DNA from 2 places in the Tepidibacter sp. Z1-5 genome. Region 1 is predicted to be linked to the other one. Evidence: riboswitches for the same ligand, from Rfam matches in the RefSeq annotation. Region 1 holds a riboswitch; the other holds the start of a gene.
What was found. Region 1 has a riboswitch for lysine ahead of WJW32_RS06430 (Na+/H+ antiporter NhaC family protein). Riboswitches for the same ligand answer to the same signal wherever they lie in the genome.
Positions count from the first base shown of each region.

Region 2: another riboswitch for lysine. It lies ahead of lysA (diaminopimelate decarboxylase); the one in region 1 lies ahead of WJW32_RS06430 (Na+/H+ antiporter NhaC family protein).

Region 1 is NZ_JBBMMD010000024.1:98,901-107,427, forward strand. Features, by position in the region: gene serA (phosphoglycerate dehydrogenase) at 1-462, shown strand, start outside; gene WJW32_RS06425 (sugar phosphate isomerase/epimerase family protein) at 474-1,268, shown strand; lysine riboswitch at 1,329-1,507, shown strand; gene WJW32_RS06430 (Na+/H+ antiporter NhaC family protein) at 1,656-3,401, shown strand; gene WJW32_RS06435 (YwaF family protein) at 3,602-4,348, shown strand; gene WJW32_RS06440 (YigZ family protein) at 4,568-5,218, shown strand; gene WJW32_RS06445 (CoA-binding protein) at 5,259-5,648, shown strand; gene WJW32_RS06450 (TSUP family transporter) at 5,662-6,033, opposite strand; gene WJW32_RS06455 (TSUP family transporter) at 6,033-6,380, opposite strand; gene nadE (NAD(+) synthase) at 6,565-7,314, shown strand; gene WJW32_RS06465 (YebC/PmpR family DNA-binding transcriptional regulator) at 7,385-8,104, shown strand; gene WJW32_RS06470 (hypothetical protein) at 8,143-8,265, shown strand.
Region 2 is NZ_JBBMMD010000046.1:67,202-75,728, reverse strand. Features, by position in the region: gene WJW32_RS11410 (ABC transporter permease) at 1-300, shown strand, start outside; gene WJW32_RS11405 (ABC transporter ATP-binding protein) at 300-977, shown strand; lysine riboswitch at 1,072-1,237, shown strand; lysine riboswitch at 1,374-1,538, shown strand; gene lysA (diaminopimelate decarboxylase) at 1,821-3,122, shown strand; gene WJW32_RS11395 (aspartate kinase) at 3,144-4,349, shown strand; gene WJW32_RS11390 (aspartate-semialdehyde dehydrogenase) at 4,392-5,390, shown strand; gene dapA (4-hydroxy-tetrahydrodipicolinate synthase) at 5,405-6,298, shown strand; gene dapB (4-hydroxy-tetrahydrodipicolinate reductase) at 6,291-7,037, shown strand; gene dapD (2,3,4,5-tetrahydropyridine-2,6-dicarboxylate N-acetyltransferase) at 7,068-7,775, shown strand; gene WJW32_RS11370 (ATP phosphoribosyltransferase regulatory subunit) at 8,304-8,527, shown strand, end outside.

The DNA of each region.
Region 1 (8,527 bases):
GAACCTGTAATGAAGGAAAATGTAAATTATATAAATGCTCATATATGTGCTAAAAATAGAGATATAATTGTAAATGAAGGAAAGAAAAAAGAAAATTATAAAAATTATGTAGATTCAATGTCTATAAAAATAAAAAATAAAGTTGGCGAATTTACTTTGCTTGGAAGTTTATCTGCAAAAAAAGAAGGGAAGCTTGTTGAAATTCATGGATATGAAGTAGATGTAAACCCTAGTAGACATATGTTATTTATACAAAACTGGGATGTTCCAGGAGTAATAGGTGATATTGGAATGGTTCTTGGAAGAAACAATATAAATGTTGCGACTATGCAGGTTGGTAGAAATATAAAAGGGGAAAAAGCTTTGATGATATTAAATATAGATGAGGGAGTATCAAAAGCATCTATTGAAGATATATCAACGGTAGAAAATGTATTATGGGCTAAAGGGATAAAACTATAGGGAGGTATTTTATGAGAATAGGATATGCGGCATCTGTTGGAGAAAAAAGTATACTTGATAGTATGGAATTTGCTAAAATTAATGGATTTAATGCAGTGGAGATAAATATGAATATGAAGTGCTTTTTTCCTGAGAATTACGATAAGAAGGATATAGAAAATATAAAAAAATACAAGAAAGAAAATGATATAGAGATTACTATGCATGCACCTGAGGATATATTTATTTTAAATCTTCATGAAAAGGTTAGAAATGCAGGGATTGATAGATTGAAAGAGATTATAGAATTTGGAAAAAATATAGATGCGAGTAGAATGACTATACACATAGGGCCAACTCCTTATTTTACTTTGACGGATAATAAGTATTATTTAGATGATATTTATCATGAAGAATATAAAGAGATTTTAAAAGATTGTTTGGTAGATTTGAGTGATTATTGTGAGAATAAGATTAAACTTTGTGTTGAAAATTCTGGAAGATTCACTGAAAAATTATATCAAGATGTTTTAGATAATATTATGAACAAAAAAAATATATTTTTAACATGGGATATAGGTCATTCTTATTATGAAATTTACGATGAAATAAAATTTTTTAGAAAAAATATAGATAAAATTAAAACTGTTCATGTTCATGATGTAAATGACATAAGTGATCATCAAGTTGTAGGAGACGGAAAAATTGATTTTTCAAAGTATGTAGAGGATATAGGCTGTAAAGATAAGGTGTATATAATAGAGGTAAGACCTAGAGAAAAAGCTTTAAAATCATTAAAAAAATTCATACAGTTTATGGAAAAATAAAATTTTATTATTGACTAAATTAAAAGACTATTGTATCATTAGAAAATAACAAGTGAACGAAAAAAAGATAGAGGTTGCATTGTTTAATAGTACTACTTTGGAGTTAAGCACTATGAAGAAGTAGGAAAGGAAATAATGCCGAAGCTTTACAACTGATGCTTTAAGGTTGTGGGGTTGGGGTTGCGTATAATATATGCAACACTGTCACAAATATTTATTTGTGGGGAGCTATCATTCAAATGGAAGTAGGCAATTAATACTATTTGGAAGGTGTTAATTTAATGTATTGCTTATTTAACCTTGAGTGAAAACTCAAGGTTTTTTTGTTTTGATGGACTCTTCTCCAAAAAATTTCGCTTGTACTAATAAATTTTAGGAGGAGTAAAAATGAGAAAAAGAGGATTTATTTTAATTTTAACTTTTATGTTGTTTTCTTTATGTATGAATTTCGGTTTTGCAGAGGAGCTAGACCCTGCTCAAGTTAATGCCGATAAGTTCGGATTATTAACTTTATTGCCACCTTTAGTTGCTATAGTTCTAGCATTTATAACAAAGAATGTTGTGTTATCTTTATTTTTAGGAGTGTTTTCGGGAACGTTTTTAATTAGTCTTAATGGTTCAAATTTTGTAATGGCTTTATTTAATGGATTTTTATCTATAATAGATAATGTGTTATCGTCTTTAGCAGATCCGTGGAATGCGGGTATTATTCTACAGTGTTTAACTATAGGGGGGCTTATTGCACTTATAACTAAAATGGGTGGAGCTAAAGCTATAGCGGAAAGTCTTGCTAAAAGAGCTAAATCTCCTAAAAGTGCTCAAATATTTACTTGGATTTTAGGGTTAATAGTATTCTTTGATGATTATGCAAATGCACTTATAGTAGGACCTATAATGAGACCTGTAACTGATAAAATGAAAATATCAAGAGAAAAGCTATCATTTATAATAGATGCAACGGCAGCTCCTATAGCTGGTATTGCCATTATATCTACTTGGATTGGTTATGAGATAAGCTTAATAAAGGATGCTTATGCAAGTATAGGTCAGCAGGTAAATGCTTATTCTGTATTTGTATCTACTATTCCTTATAGATTTTATAATATTTTAATTCTTGTATTTATAGTTTGTACTGCTGTATTTTTAAGAGAGTTTGGACCGATGCTTAAATGTGAGAGAAGAGCTAGAACTAGTGGAAAAGTTCTAGGTGATGAAATGGATTCTAAGTTTGTAGAGGAAAGCAAAGAAATTCAACCTAAAGAGGGAATTAAGCTTAGTGTATGGAATGCTATAATTCCTATAGGTGTTTTGATATTTGCATCTTTACTTGGATTTTATTACAATGGATACAATACTATAATTGGTGGGGACGATGCTGCTTTAATAGAGATATTAAAGAATTCTCCTATGTCATTTGCAGCTATTAGAGAAACTTTTGGAGCATCTGATGCTAGTGTGGTTTTATTCCAAGGAGCGTTGTTTGCAAGTATAGTAGCTATTGTAATGGGTACTAGTCAAAAAATATTTAAAGTTTCAGAAGCTATTGAAACTTGGGTAAATGGAATGAATGCGTTAGTTATAACAGGAGTTATATTATTGCTTGCATGGTCTTTAAGTGGTGTTATAAAAGAGCTTGGAACTGCTAAGTTTTTAGTATCTGTATTATCTGGTGCTATACCTAAGTTCTTACTTCCATCTATAATATTTGCACTTGCAGCTATAATATCTTTTGCAACAGGTACATCTTATGGAACAATGGGTATACTTATGCCTCTTACTATACCTCTTGCGCATGCTATATCTCCAGAAGCTTCATATATTATAATGAGTGCTGGAGCTGTATTAACTGGAGCGACTTTTGGAGATCACTGTTCACCTATTTCAGATACAACTATAATGTCTTCAATGGGAGCAGGATGTAATCATATAGATCATGTTAATACTCAACTTATATATGCACTAACAGTAGGAGGTATATCTATAGTATTTGGATATTTACCAGCAGGACTTGGAGTTCCTGTATATTTAACTCTTCCAATAGCAGTTTTAGCTGTAGTAGGAACTGTTTATTTTGTAGGAAAACCTGTAGAGGATACTGAGGCTGTATCTTTAAAGGATGTAGCTGATTTATAAATACTAGTGGTTGAGCGAAAAAATGACGTGCATTGAAATACATTTCAATGCACGTCATTTTTAGTTTGCGTGTTTAAATTTGGAAATGTAAAAAAATAGGAAGTTATAAACGTTTTTTATTGTGTATATATGTGTTATAATATAGAGGTTGTTACATGAAATTGTAAGATATAGACAACAAAAGGAGAGAAAAAATATATATGGATGCATTTTGGAAATCTACATATGACTCAACAAGTTTTAATCTTTATTCAAAGAGTCATATAACTACATTGATAATAATAGGTTCTATTATTTTAGGAATGTTTTTAATGAGAGAGCATATACAAAAAAATAGAAAAAAAGTAGGATTTGGTATAGGAATTATGCTTATTGTTCAACAGTTTCTTATGTATTCTTGGTATATAACTTCTGGCAATTTCACATGGCAAGAATCTCTACCTTTATATTTATGTAGGATAACGACTATTTTATGTATTATAATGGTTTTAAGAGAAAGTTATGCTTTTTTTGAAATTGCTTATTTTTGGGGAATGTCGGGAAGTATTATGGCTTTGATAACGCCTGATCCTGGGTTTGAATTTCCACATGTTATGTTTATACAGTTTTTTATGGGTCATGGAGGAATGCTGATATCTGTATTGTTCATGATGTATTTTTACAAATTTGAACCAAAACTATCATCGCTTAAAAAAACTATAAATTGGACAATAGTTTACTTTGTAGGAGTAGAGATGGTAAACTACGCTATAGAAGCTAATTATTCATATTTAAGAAGTAAGCCACTTAGTAAAAGTCCACTTGACTACTTGCCACCTTATCCATATTATGTGCCTATACTTGCTATTATAGCTATAGGTATATTTTCACTATGGTATATACCGTTTTATATAAGAGATAAGAAAAGCGAAATGATAAAACAAGAAGAAGAAGCTACTAGCTATTAATATAAGTCTGTTGATTATTTAATCAACAGGCTTTTTCATATCCATTATTTGCCCGAAAGCTAAGAATTCTAATGCTCCATCCTTTTAGGGTTAGAGCTAAGAACTCTATAGCTTCTGGATTAGTTCAGCTAAAAATTCAGTTGGAGTAAAAATTCCACCTGAATTAAGTTTCACTTTATGCTAAAATTTTAGAATAGGATAAAAAATAGGAGGATTTTTATGATAGAACAATACAAAACTATACATGAATACGGTCAAGATGAAGTTATAATAGAAAAATCTAGATTCATAGGATATGCAAAACCTGTTGAAACTGAAGACGAAGCGAGAGAATTTATAAATGAAATCAAAAAAAAACACAAGGATGCAACTCATAATGTATGGGCGTACACAGTAGGAATGAATATGGATATTCAAAGATATAGTGATGATGGAGAACCATCTGGAACAGCTGGAATACCAACTCTTGAAGTTATAAAAAAAGAGGATTTAAGAAACGTAGCAGTAGTTGTTACAAGATATTTTGGGGGAATTAAATTAGGAGCAGGTGGACTTGTAAGAGCGTATACAAAAGGAGCGAAAGTAGGTCTTAATGCATCTAAGATAATAGATAAAATTTTATACACTGATATAAGATTTAAAATAGACTACACTCTTTTAGGCAAAGTCCAAAATGAACTTATGAATTTGGGATACATAATAAAAGAAATATTATATGAAGATATGGTTACAATAGTAGTATACTCAAAATTAGATGAAGTAAACTCAGTAAAAAACAAAATAATAGATATAACAAGTTCGAATGTTGAAGTTGAAGAAAAGGAAGATTTTTATTTATCTAAATACAATGATGAAATACTTTTAGATTAAACTTTAATTAGGTATAAATCCTTGTGACAGGAGGAATATTATGGATGTAGAAAAATTAAAAGAAGAAATGATCAAAATGAAAAAATGGGCAGTCGTAGGAGCTACAGATAATAGAAGTAAATATGGATACAAAATATTTAAAAAATTAAATGATAAGGGATATATAGTTCACGGAGTTAACCCTAAATACAGTGAAATAGAAGGATATGAAATATACAATTCTATAAAGGATATACCAGAGAAGGTAGAATGTGTTAGTGTAATAGTTAATCCGAAAATATCAAACGAATTGCTTGATGATATATCTGATCTTGGAATAAAAAATGTATGGTTCCAGCCTGGAAGCTTTGATCAAGATACGATAGATAAGGCTAAAAAACTTGGAATTAATATAGTTTACTATGATTGCTTATATGTAGAATTAGGATAGATATAAGAAAACACTACTTTTTTGGAGTAGTGTCTTTTTTATGAAAACCTTTTTTGACTTCGTAAACTCCCATTACAAATAAGAATACTCCGAATATTCTTCTTAAAAAATCTGAATTTAAATTAGACGATATTTTAGAGCCTAAGAAAGCTCCTATTATTCCAAATGATACTATAGGTAGTATAACTTTATACTCGACATTCTTATTCTTTATATGAAAAATGAGTGCAAATATAGTCATTGGAATAGATGCCAATAAGTTTACGCTTTGAGCCATCTTTTGGTCTATAGAAGTTAAGAATAATAAAGAAGGTATAAGAATTGTTCCTCCACCTATACCCATACCACCTATAATACCGGCTAAAAGCCCTATTAATATAAGCATTAAAACACCATCCTTAATGAAGCTATTATCATAAAAAATCCAAATATTAATCTAAGTTTTGGGCCTGAAAATTTGTTTAAAAGCCTAGCTCCAAGGATTCCTCCAACCGTAGCTCCTATAGCAACCTTGTAGGTAACGTTTAAATTAAATATTCCACTTCTTATGTAGATAAATGAACTGGTAAGTGTAAAAAATAATATGATACTAAGAGCAGTAGCATGAGATTTATGCTCTTCTATGTCAAGTAGATTATTAAGAGCTGGAACTAATATACTTCCACCACCAGAACCAAATATACCATTTACAAATCCTGTTACAAAACCTATTAATATAGTCTTTATATTCATATTTTATCACCAGTATTATTTTTAACATAAACTACAAAATATATTTATGATATAATTAATTTTATCGGAAAGATAAAAATTCAGTTGGAATAAAAACTCCGTCTGAATTAAATTTCGCTTTATGTGAAATAAATTAGTAAAGTTGACTATACTAAAAACAGAATATGAGGAAAGGGGTAGTGTAATGTTGACGATGGAACAAAAAATAGAAAAAACTGTAGATTGGTTAAGAGAGCAAGTAAAAACATCTGGAACTAAAGGATTAGTAGTGGGGATTTCAGGAGGAATAGATTCAGCTCTTGTTGCTTGTTTGATTAAAAAGGCGTTTCCAGATAATTCATTAGGAGTTATAATGCCCATAAAAAGCAGCCCAAAGGATAGAGAGGATGCTTTAAAGGTTGTTGATGCTTGTAAAATAAAATATTTAGATTTAGATTTAACTGAGGTTCAATCTAAGTTATTCGATATAGTAGTTGATAATATGAAAGATAATGATATATATAATGAAGATAACACTAGAATATCTGATGCTAATTTAAGAGCTAGAATAAGAATGAGTACTCTTTATACAGCAGCTAATAACTTAAACTACATGGTAGTTGGAACTGATAATGCAGCTGAGGTATATACAGGATACTTCACTAAGTATGGAGATGGAGGAGTAGACATACTTCCTATATCTAACTTAACAAAGAGAGAAGTTTACGAATGGTCAGAGGTTTTAGGTGTTCCAGAATCAGTTTTAAATAGAGCTCCATCTGCAGGTCTTTGGGAAGGACAAACTGATGAAAATGAGATGGGAACAACTTATGATATGATAGACAAGGTAGTTAAGGGAGAAGAAGTTCCTGAAAAGGATAAGGCTATAATAGATAGATTACATAGTAGATCAGAGCATAAAAGAGTTATGCCACCAAAGCCTCCTGTATTCTAATTTATTTACTAAAATGAGATTTTGTGTTAAAATTACAGTGTTTAATGTTGAAATTTAAGGAGTGAGAAATATGGGACGTATAGGAAATATAATTAATAGAAAAGGTAAGCAAGATGCAAAAAGAGCTCAAGTATTTACAAAGTATGGAAGACTTATAACTGTTGCAGCAAGACAAGGTGGAGCAGATCCTGAATATAATGCAGCTTTAAAAACAGCCATAGATAAGGCTAAAGCTAACAACATGCCTAATGATAATATAGATAGAGCTGTTAAAAAAGGTGCAGGTGGAACTGAAGGAGATAACTATGAGGCTGTTGTGTACGAAGGATATGGACCTGGTGGAGTTGCAGTTATAGTAGAAGCTTTAACTGATAACAAAAACAGAACTGCTGGAAATGTAAGATACTACTTTGATAAAAACGGTGGAAATCTAGGAACTTCAGGATGCGTTGGATTCATGTTTGATAGAAAAGGTCAAATAATGATAGGTAATGAAGGAATAGATGAAGAAGAATTAATGGATGTAGCTTTAGAAGCTGGTGCTGAAGATTTCATAACTGAAGAAGATGGATTCGAAGTATTAACAGCTCCAGAAGATTTTAGTGCTGTATCTGATGCTTTAAAAGAAAAGGGATATGAATTTATAGCAGCAGATGTTAAGATGCTTCCTCAAACTACTGCAAAGCTTGATGGTGAAGATTTAGTTAAGTCTATGAATAAGATGATAGATATGATGGAAGATGATGATGATATACAAGAAGTTTACCATAACTGGGAAATGGAAGAGTAGAGATTAACCCCCCTTTTAATTTTAAGGGGGATTTTTTTATGATTAAAGCCAAAAACGAGGGTCATTTAAATACTACTAGAGTAGGTGAGATAGAACAAATGAAAAATATAGATCTATTTAATAATTATATGAATAAGTATTTTCCAAAATTAAAATTATAGTTACCTAGATTTCGTACAAACGAAATCTGGGTTATTTTTTTAGGGTCTGAGGGTTATTAAAAACTATCTATACAAATACCGCGAATACAACGATATTTTGAATATAACTAAGATTTTATCTTATTAATATTCCTAAAATTCGAGAAACTCCCTACGGTCAAACACTCAAATTTTTCAACGGAATATTAAACGATAAAACCTAAGTTATATTAGTCAAAATATCTAAAAGTATTCACTAACATTTGTATAGACAGTTTTAATA
Region 2 (8,527 bases), on a different contig from region 1:
TTTGAAGCATCTAGAATGTTGGGAATGAGTGTAACTCAAACTTTCTTTAAGGTTGACTTAAAAATGATAAAGCCAGCTGTACTTAGTGCTTTTTTATTAGTTTTTGTAGATGTTTTAAAAGAGTTATCTCTTACTTTGATTTTAAGACCTTTTAATTTTAATACATTACCTACAAAGGTTTTTGAATATGCAAATGATGAAATGATTCCAGAATCATCTATACCATCTCTTGTAATAATTATAATCAGCTTTGTTTCGATTTATTTATTTTATAAAATAGGGGATAAGGAGAGTGTCTAATGTATATTGATATTAAAAATATAGATTTTAATTATAAGAACTCAAGAGAAAAAAATATAGATAATTTTAGTGTAGGTATAAAAAAAGGACAAATAATTGCTATTTTAGGACAAAGTGGAAGTGGAAAAAGTACAATTCTTAGATTGATTTCTGGTCTTGAAATTCCAAGTAATGGACATATAAAAGTAGATGATAGGGTTCTAGTTGATAAAAATTATTTTCTACAACCAGAAAAAAGAGGTGTTGGAATGGTATTTCAAGATTATGCCCTATTTCCACATATGACAGTTGGTCAAAATATAAAGTTTGGTCTTAAAAATATGCAATCAAAGGAAAAAGAAATCAGAGTAAAGGAAGTCTTAAATTTAGTAGAGTTAGAAGGCTATGAAAAAAGGTATCCTCATGAATTAAGTGGTGGGCAACAGCAAAGAATAGCATTAGCTAGAGCTTTAGCACCACAACCATCTCTTCTTTTAATGGATGAACCATTTAGTAATTTAGATGCAAATTTGAAGAGTAAAATAAGAAAAGAGTTAAAAAAAATAATAGATAAATCAGGAATAACATGTATCTTTGTTACACATGATAAAGAAGATGCAATAAATATAGCTCACAGAGTAATACTTTTAAAAGAAGGAGAGATTGTTAAAATAGGAAGGCCAGAAGATGTACTATAGTTAATTTATTTTAAAAAATATTGTTGACTCTTAGCATAATATCTGTTAGAATTCTTTTAAGCAATTAATCAGAAAATATTAAATAATATAAACAATGTGATATAGAGGCCGCGGTTGTAAAGAGTACAGTATATAAATGATATACATTGGAAAGGTGCAACTGCCGAAATACATAGATTTTATGTATTGGGACTATGTTGAATAAGCATAGTACTGTCTTTAGAGAATAGCCCAATTTTCTAAAGGAGGACTTATCATATTGGGGCAAAAGGAATAGATGTTTTATTATAAAACAGTATTTTAGTTTTGTATAAAGCAGTTATGAGTGCCTTTTGCTCATAACTGCTTTTTTATATACAAGGAATTATTACATTGAAAAATAAAATAATATAAACAATATGATATAGAGGCCGCGGTTGAAAAGAGTACAGTATATAAAGGTTATATACTAGAAAGGTCTAACCGCCGAAATACATAGAAATATGTATTGGGACTATGTTGAATAAGCATAGTACTGTCTTTAGAAAATAGCCCAATTTTCTAAAGGAGGACTTATCATATTGGGGCAAAAGGAATTGTTGTTTTTGTATAAAATATATTTTGATTTTGTATAAAGCAGTTATGAGTGCCTTTTGCTCATAACTGCTTTTTTATATACAAGGAAACGAATACTTTATACTTGTGGATAACATTGATAAGCAAACTAAAGTTGTAACTATTTTTGAGCAACGGAGCCCGTTAGGGATCGTTGGCGACATGAGTCAGCGCGTAGCGACTAGACGAATTTTTTTATTATAAAAAATCAGGAAAAGTGAAAACATATATGAAAGAGGTGACTGTATAATGGAACTATTTGGAACAATGAATATAAATAATAGAGGTAATTTAGAAATTGGTAATTGTGATGCTGTTAATTTAGTAAAAGAATTTGGAACCCCATTATATGTAGTAGATGAAGAATTGGTTAGAAATAATTGTAAATTATTTAATGAAAGCTTTTCAGTCAAAGAAATTGATACTGAAGTAATATATGCTTCTAAAGCATTTTTAAATGTAGCTATATGTAAAATAATAAAAGAAGAAGGATTATCGTTGGATGTTGTATCTGGAGGGGAACTGTATACAGCTTTAAAATCGAATTTTCCTCCAAATAAAATTTATATGCATGGAAACAACAAAACAGAAGATGAGTTGGTTTTTGCAATTAAATCAGGTGTAGGTAGAATAATAGTAGATAATAGACAAGAACTAGAATTATTAGAGATTTTATGTGAAGAATTAGATAAAAACATAGATGTATTATTAAGAGTAAACCCAGGTATAGATGCACATACTCATGAGTATATTCAAACTTCTAAAAATGATTCAAAGTTTGGTGAATCAATATTTAGTGATGATATATACTCTGTAATAAATAAATTTCAAACGAGCAATAGATTAAACTTAAAGGGATTTCATTGCCATATAGGATCTCAAATTTTTGAAGAAAATTCATTTTATTCAAGTGCTTTAGTTATGATTGAATTTATGAAAGAAATAGAAAATAAGTGTAATTTTATTACTAAGGAATTAAATCTAGGTGGAGGATTTGGAGTTCGTTATTCTGATGAAGATGATCAAATGGATATAAAAAAATGTCTTAATAATTTACTTAGATTAATAAAAGATGGAATAGAGAATATGAATATGAGTATTCCAAAGTTAATGATAGAACCAGGAAGATCTATAGTTGCTAATGCAGGAACTACACTTTATAAAATAGGGGGAACTAAACAAACATATGGAGGTAAGCAGTATATGTTTGTTGATGGAGGTATGACTGATAATCCAAGAACAGCGCTATATGATGCTAAATATGAAGCTGTTGTTGCTAATAAAATGAATTTCGAATATGAAGAAACATATACTGTTGCAGGAAAGTGCTGTGAGTCTGGAGATATTATAATAAAAAATATTGAACTTCCAAAAGTTGAAAGAAACGATGTGCTAGCTGTTTTAAGCACTGGTGCATATAATTACAGCATGTCTAGTAATTATAATAGAATTTTAAAGCCAGCGGTCGTATTTGTTAAAGATGGAGAATCAAGAATTGCTGTTAAAAGAGAAACTTATGAAGATCTTATTAGAAATGATGTATTAATTTAAAAATTAAAGGGGGTAATTAATATGGCTACAATAGTTCAGAAATACGGTGGAACTTCTGTAGGAAGTATAGATAAAATGAAAGACATTGCAAAAAGAGTGATAGAGCAAAGAGACAAAGGAAATGATGTAGTAGTTGTAGTTTCGGCTATGGGAAAAAGTACTGATAGACTAGTTGAAATGGCTAAAGAAATTTCACAAAATCCATGTAAACGAGAGTTAGATATGCTTATGGCTACAGGAGAACAGGTGTCTATTTCATTATTATCAATGATATTTAAGGAACAGGGATATAATTCAATATCCTTAACTGGTTTTCAAGCAGGAATAAAAACAGAAGGACTTCATACTAAAAACCGTGTTGCAGAAATTAATATCGATATTATTAAAAATTATTTAAAAGAAGGGAAAATAGTAGTTGTAGCAGGTTTTCAAGGTATGAATGAAGATGGGGATATAACTACTTTGGGAAGAGGTGGATCAGATACTACAGCGGTTGCTTTAGCTGCAAAACTTAATTGTACTTGCGAAATATATACTGATGTAGAGGGAATTTATGGTGTTGATCCTAGAGCTTATCCTAACGCTAAAAAATTAGACTATATAAGTTATGAGGAGATGATGGAGTTGTCAAGCTTAGGCGCTGGCGTAATGGAGACAAGAGCAGTTGAAATGGGTTTTAAATATGATATACCTATTTATGTGGCGTTAAATAAAGGAAATATAAAAGGAACTTATATAAAGGAGTATGATGAAAATATGGAACAAAAAGTAATAACAGGTCTTACGACTACTGATGATGTTTTAATGATTACTATTAACAATGTTTTATATAATTCTAAGAATATAGCAACTATATTTGATAAACTATCACAAAGTAATGTTAATGTAGATATGATAAGTCAAACAGCACCTAAGGATGGATATATAAATGTTTCTTTTACCACAGCTAGAGATGATATAGGTACTGTTCATAGTGTAATAAATGAATTAAAAAAAGAAATGAAAGATATAGAAATACATGTGGAATCTAATGTAACTAAGATATCTGTTGTTGGAATTGGGATGATGAATCAATCAGGAGTTGCAGCTAAGGTATTCAAGATATTTGCAGATAATGATATTGAATTTAAGCAAGTTACAACTTCTGAGATAAGCATATCTTACACTATAAGTTCAAGAGATAAAGGCAAAGCAATAACTATAATAGCAAAAGAATTTGATTTATAAAATAAAATTATTACTAATATATTTCAATAGGGGTGAAGTGTTATGAAAAAAGTTAATGTTGCTGTAGTTGGAGCTACTGGAATGGTAGGAAGAACATTTTTAAAAGTTTTAGAAGAAAGAGATTTTCCTATAGAAAATCTATATTTAATGGCATCAAAAAGATCAGCTGGTAATACTGTTAATTTTAAAGGTAAAGATTACATAATTGAAGAATTAAATGAGAATTCTTTTGATAAAGATATAGATATTGCTCTATTTTCTGCTGGGGGAGACCTTAGTAAAAAATATGCTCCAATAGCTAAAGAAAAAGGGGTTGTTGTAGTAGACAATAGTAGTGCTTGGAGAATGGATAAAGATATTCCACTAGTAGTTCCTGAAGTTAATCCAGAAGATGTTAAAAAACATAATGGAATAATAGCAAATCCTAACTGTTCAACTATTCAAGCAGTAGTACCTTTAAAGGCATTACATGATAAATTTAAAATTAAAAGAATAGTTTACTCTACATATCAAGCTGTTTCTGGATCTGGAGTTAAAGGAATTACTGATCTTGAAGAAGGCTTAAAAGGAAATAAGAACAAACTATATCCACATCCTATAGCTTATAATGCTCTACCTCATATAGACGTTTTTATGGATAATGGATATACAAAAGAAGAAATGAAAATGATAGATGAAACTAAGAAAATACTAAATGATTATGATCTTAAAATAACTGCTACAACAGTAAGAGTTCCTGTATTATATAGTCACAGTGAATCTGTTAATGTAGAATTCGAAAAAGAATTTGAGCTTGAAGAAATATTTAATACTTTAAAAAATACTGAAGGTGTAGTATTAGTAGACAATCCAAAAGAAAATAAATATCCTCTAGCGTTAGATGTTGAGGGAAAGAATGAAGTATTTGTAGGAAGAATTAGAAGAGATTTTAGTGTGGATAATGGAATTAATATGTGGGTAGTTGCTGACAATATAAGAAAAGGTGCGGCAACTAATACAGTTCAAATAGCGGAGCTTTTAGTAAAATATAATTTAGTGTAGAAAGGGTGATTTTAATGTTATTTAAAGGTTCGGGTGTTGCTTTAGTTACTCCTTTTAAAGATGGAAATATAGACTTTAATAAGTTAGAAGAAATTATTGAATACCATATAAAAGAAAAGACGGATGCTTTAATTGTATGCGGTACTACTGGAGAAGCATCTACAATGAGTGAGGAAGAGCAATTAGCAACTATAAAATTTGTAGTTGAAAAAACTAATAAAAGAATTCCAGTAATAGCTGGAACAGGATCGAATAATACAGCTCACTCAATACATCTAAGTAAAAAAGCTGAAGAGTATGGAGTTGATGGCCTTTTAGTTATAACTCCTTATTATAATAAAGCCACTCAAAAGGGTGTTATAGCTCACTTTGAAGCTATTGCAAATTCAGTAAATATACCTATTATAGTTTATAATGTACCAGGAAGAACAGGCGTTAATATAAAGCCTTCAACACTTGCTGAAATTGCTAAAATTAAAAATATAATAGCAGTTAAAGAAGCTAGCGGAGATATATCTCAAGTTGCTGAAATTGCAAGGGTTTGCCCTGAAGGTTTTGGAATATATTCTGGAAATGACGATATGATTCTACCTTTATTATCTTTAGGTGGAATTGGTGTGATTTCGGTAGTGGCTAATATATGTCCTAAAGATACTCATGATTTAGTAGCTAAATACTTTGATGGAGATATAGAAGGATCTAGAAAATTACAACTTGATATGAAAAGCTTAATAGATGCTTTATTTATAGAAGTAAACCCTATTCCTGTTAAAACAGCTATGAATTTATTAGGTTTTGATATGGGAGAACTTAGACTTCCGTTGGTAGCTATGGATGATTGTAATTTAGATGTATTAAAGAAAGAATTAACAAACTACGGATTCAAATTAGGAGGATTAAATGATTAAAGTTATAGTTAATGGTTCTCTTGGAAAAATGGGAGAAGTTTTGACAGATTTAATAATGGAAGATGAAGATTTTGAATTAGTTGCAGGAGTATCTAAGTATAAAAATGATAATATAAATTACCCTATATACTCGAATATATTAGAGGTAAAAGAAAAAGCGGATGTTGTTATTGATTTTTCAAACCCAGATAGCCTGAATGATTTATTATCTTATTCTAAAAATACAAAAACTCCTTTAGTTATTGCTACTACTGGATATAGTGATGAAGAGCTTAATATGATAGAAGAAACATCTAAGGAAGTTTCTATATTCCACAGCTCCAATATGTCAATTGGAGTGAATCTAATATTAAAGCTGGTAGAAATTTCAGCTAAGGCTTTAGCTAATTTCGATATAGAGATAATTGAAAAACATCATAATAAGAAAGTAGATGCTCCTAGTGGGACTGCTTTAATGATAGCTAATGAAATACAAAAGGTTTTAAATAATGAATTTAATTATGGAAGACATGGTAAAAATGCAAAAAGGAAAGAAAATGAAATAGGAATACATGCCGTAAGAGGTGGAACTATAGCAGGAGATCACTCTGTAATATTTGCTGGCAAAGATGAAATAGTAGAAGTTAATCATATAGCTTTATCAAAAGAAATATTTGCACAAGGCTCATTAAAAGCTGCTAAATTTATTGTAAATAAAGAAAATGGATATTACAATATGAAGGATGTAATAAGTTTATAGATTATAAGACAATTAGGAGGTATTTAACAAATGATGAAACTGACAGATCCATATGAAATAGCAAAATTTATAAAAAATTCTACAAAGAAAACACCTGTAAAAGTTTATTTGAAAGGAAAAATAAATAATCAAAATTATGAAAATGTAAAAATATTTGGAGATGAAAATTCTTATATACTTATTGGAGAACATGATGATGTAAAAAATATAATAGAAGAAAATAAAGAAAATATAATAGACTACCATATGGAATCTGATAGAAGAAATTCAGCTATACCGATGTATAATTATTTATATGAAGAAGCTAGAATTGAGCCGGGTGCTGTTATAAGAGATATGGTTTCTATTGGGAAAAATGCAGTTATAATGATGGGAGCAGTTCTAAATATAGGAGCAGAAATTGGAGAAGGCACAATGATAGATATGAATGCAGTTGTAGGGGCAAGAGGAACTATAGGTAAAAATGTTCATCTTGGAGCTGGAGCTGTTGTTGCGGGAGTACTTGAGCCTCCTTCTGCAACTCCTGTTATTATAGAAGATGATGTAGTAATTGGAGCTAATGCAGTAATACTTGAAGGAGTAAAAATAGGTAAAGAAGCTGTTGTTGCAGCAGGTGCTGTTGTAACTAGTGATGTGCCTGAGGGTGCAGTTGTAGCAGGATCTCCTGCTAAAATAGTTAAAATGAAAGATGATAAAACAAAAGATAAAACAAAATTAATGGAAGATTTAAGAGGATAAAAAGTTAATTTATATTATTTGAAATAACCTTAGACTGAATAGTCTAAGGTTATTTTTATATCTAAACAATAAAGCACGTTATAACTCGTTTGCGACATGAGTCATGTGGTAGCGACTAGACGAATTTCAAAAAAGTTTACATTAAAAATCTTTAGAAATAAAGACTTTTTTACATTAAGTAAAAAAGTAGTTGTATAAAATTTATTAAGGTGTTATAATATGAATAACAATTTAGCGGTTTAACGAATTAAAGTGATGAAGTAAAAATTGTGAAAGGGGCATTTAATATGAAAAATTTAGTTTTAGTAAAGTCGAATTTAAATTTAAGACATCATCATAGAGTTGTGGGATTTGTAATAATGAGCTAAAAATAGCTCATAGATACAAGTCCTAATTATGTTACAAAAAATATAGGATTTGTATCTATGATGGTTTAATATAATTATTTAAAATATTAAAAAGCCATGTAGGTATATACCTATATGGCTTTTTAATATTTTAAATAATTATAAAAAGGTAGGGGTTATAATGGAATTTTTGAAAATTAAAGATGAAATAGATTACTCAAATAAGAGATATAAAATAACAAGAGAAATAGAAGATATGTTTATAAATGATGGATGTATTAATATAGAGCCTTCAGTTTTTGAAGACTATGATTCTTTTATTTCTGTTAACAAAAGAATAAAAAAAGAATCTATGGTTAAGGTTTTGAATGGAAACTCAAATGTTTTGATTTTAAGACCTGATAT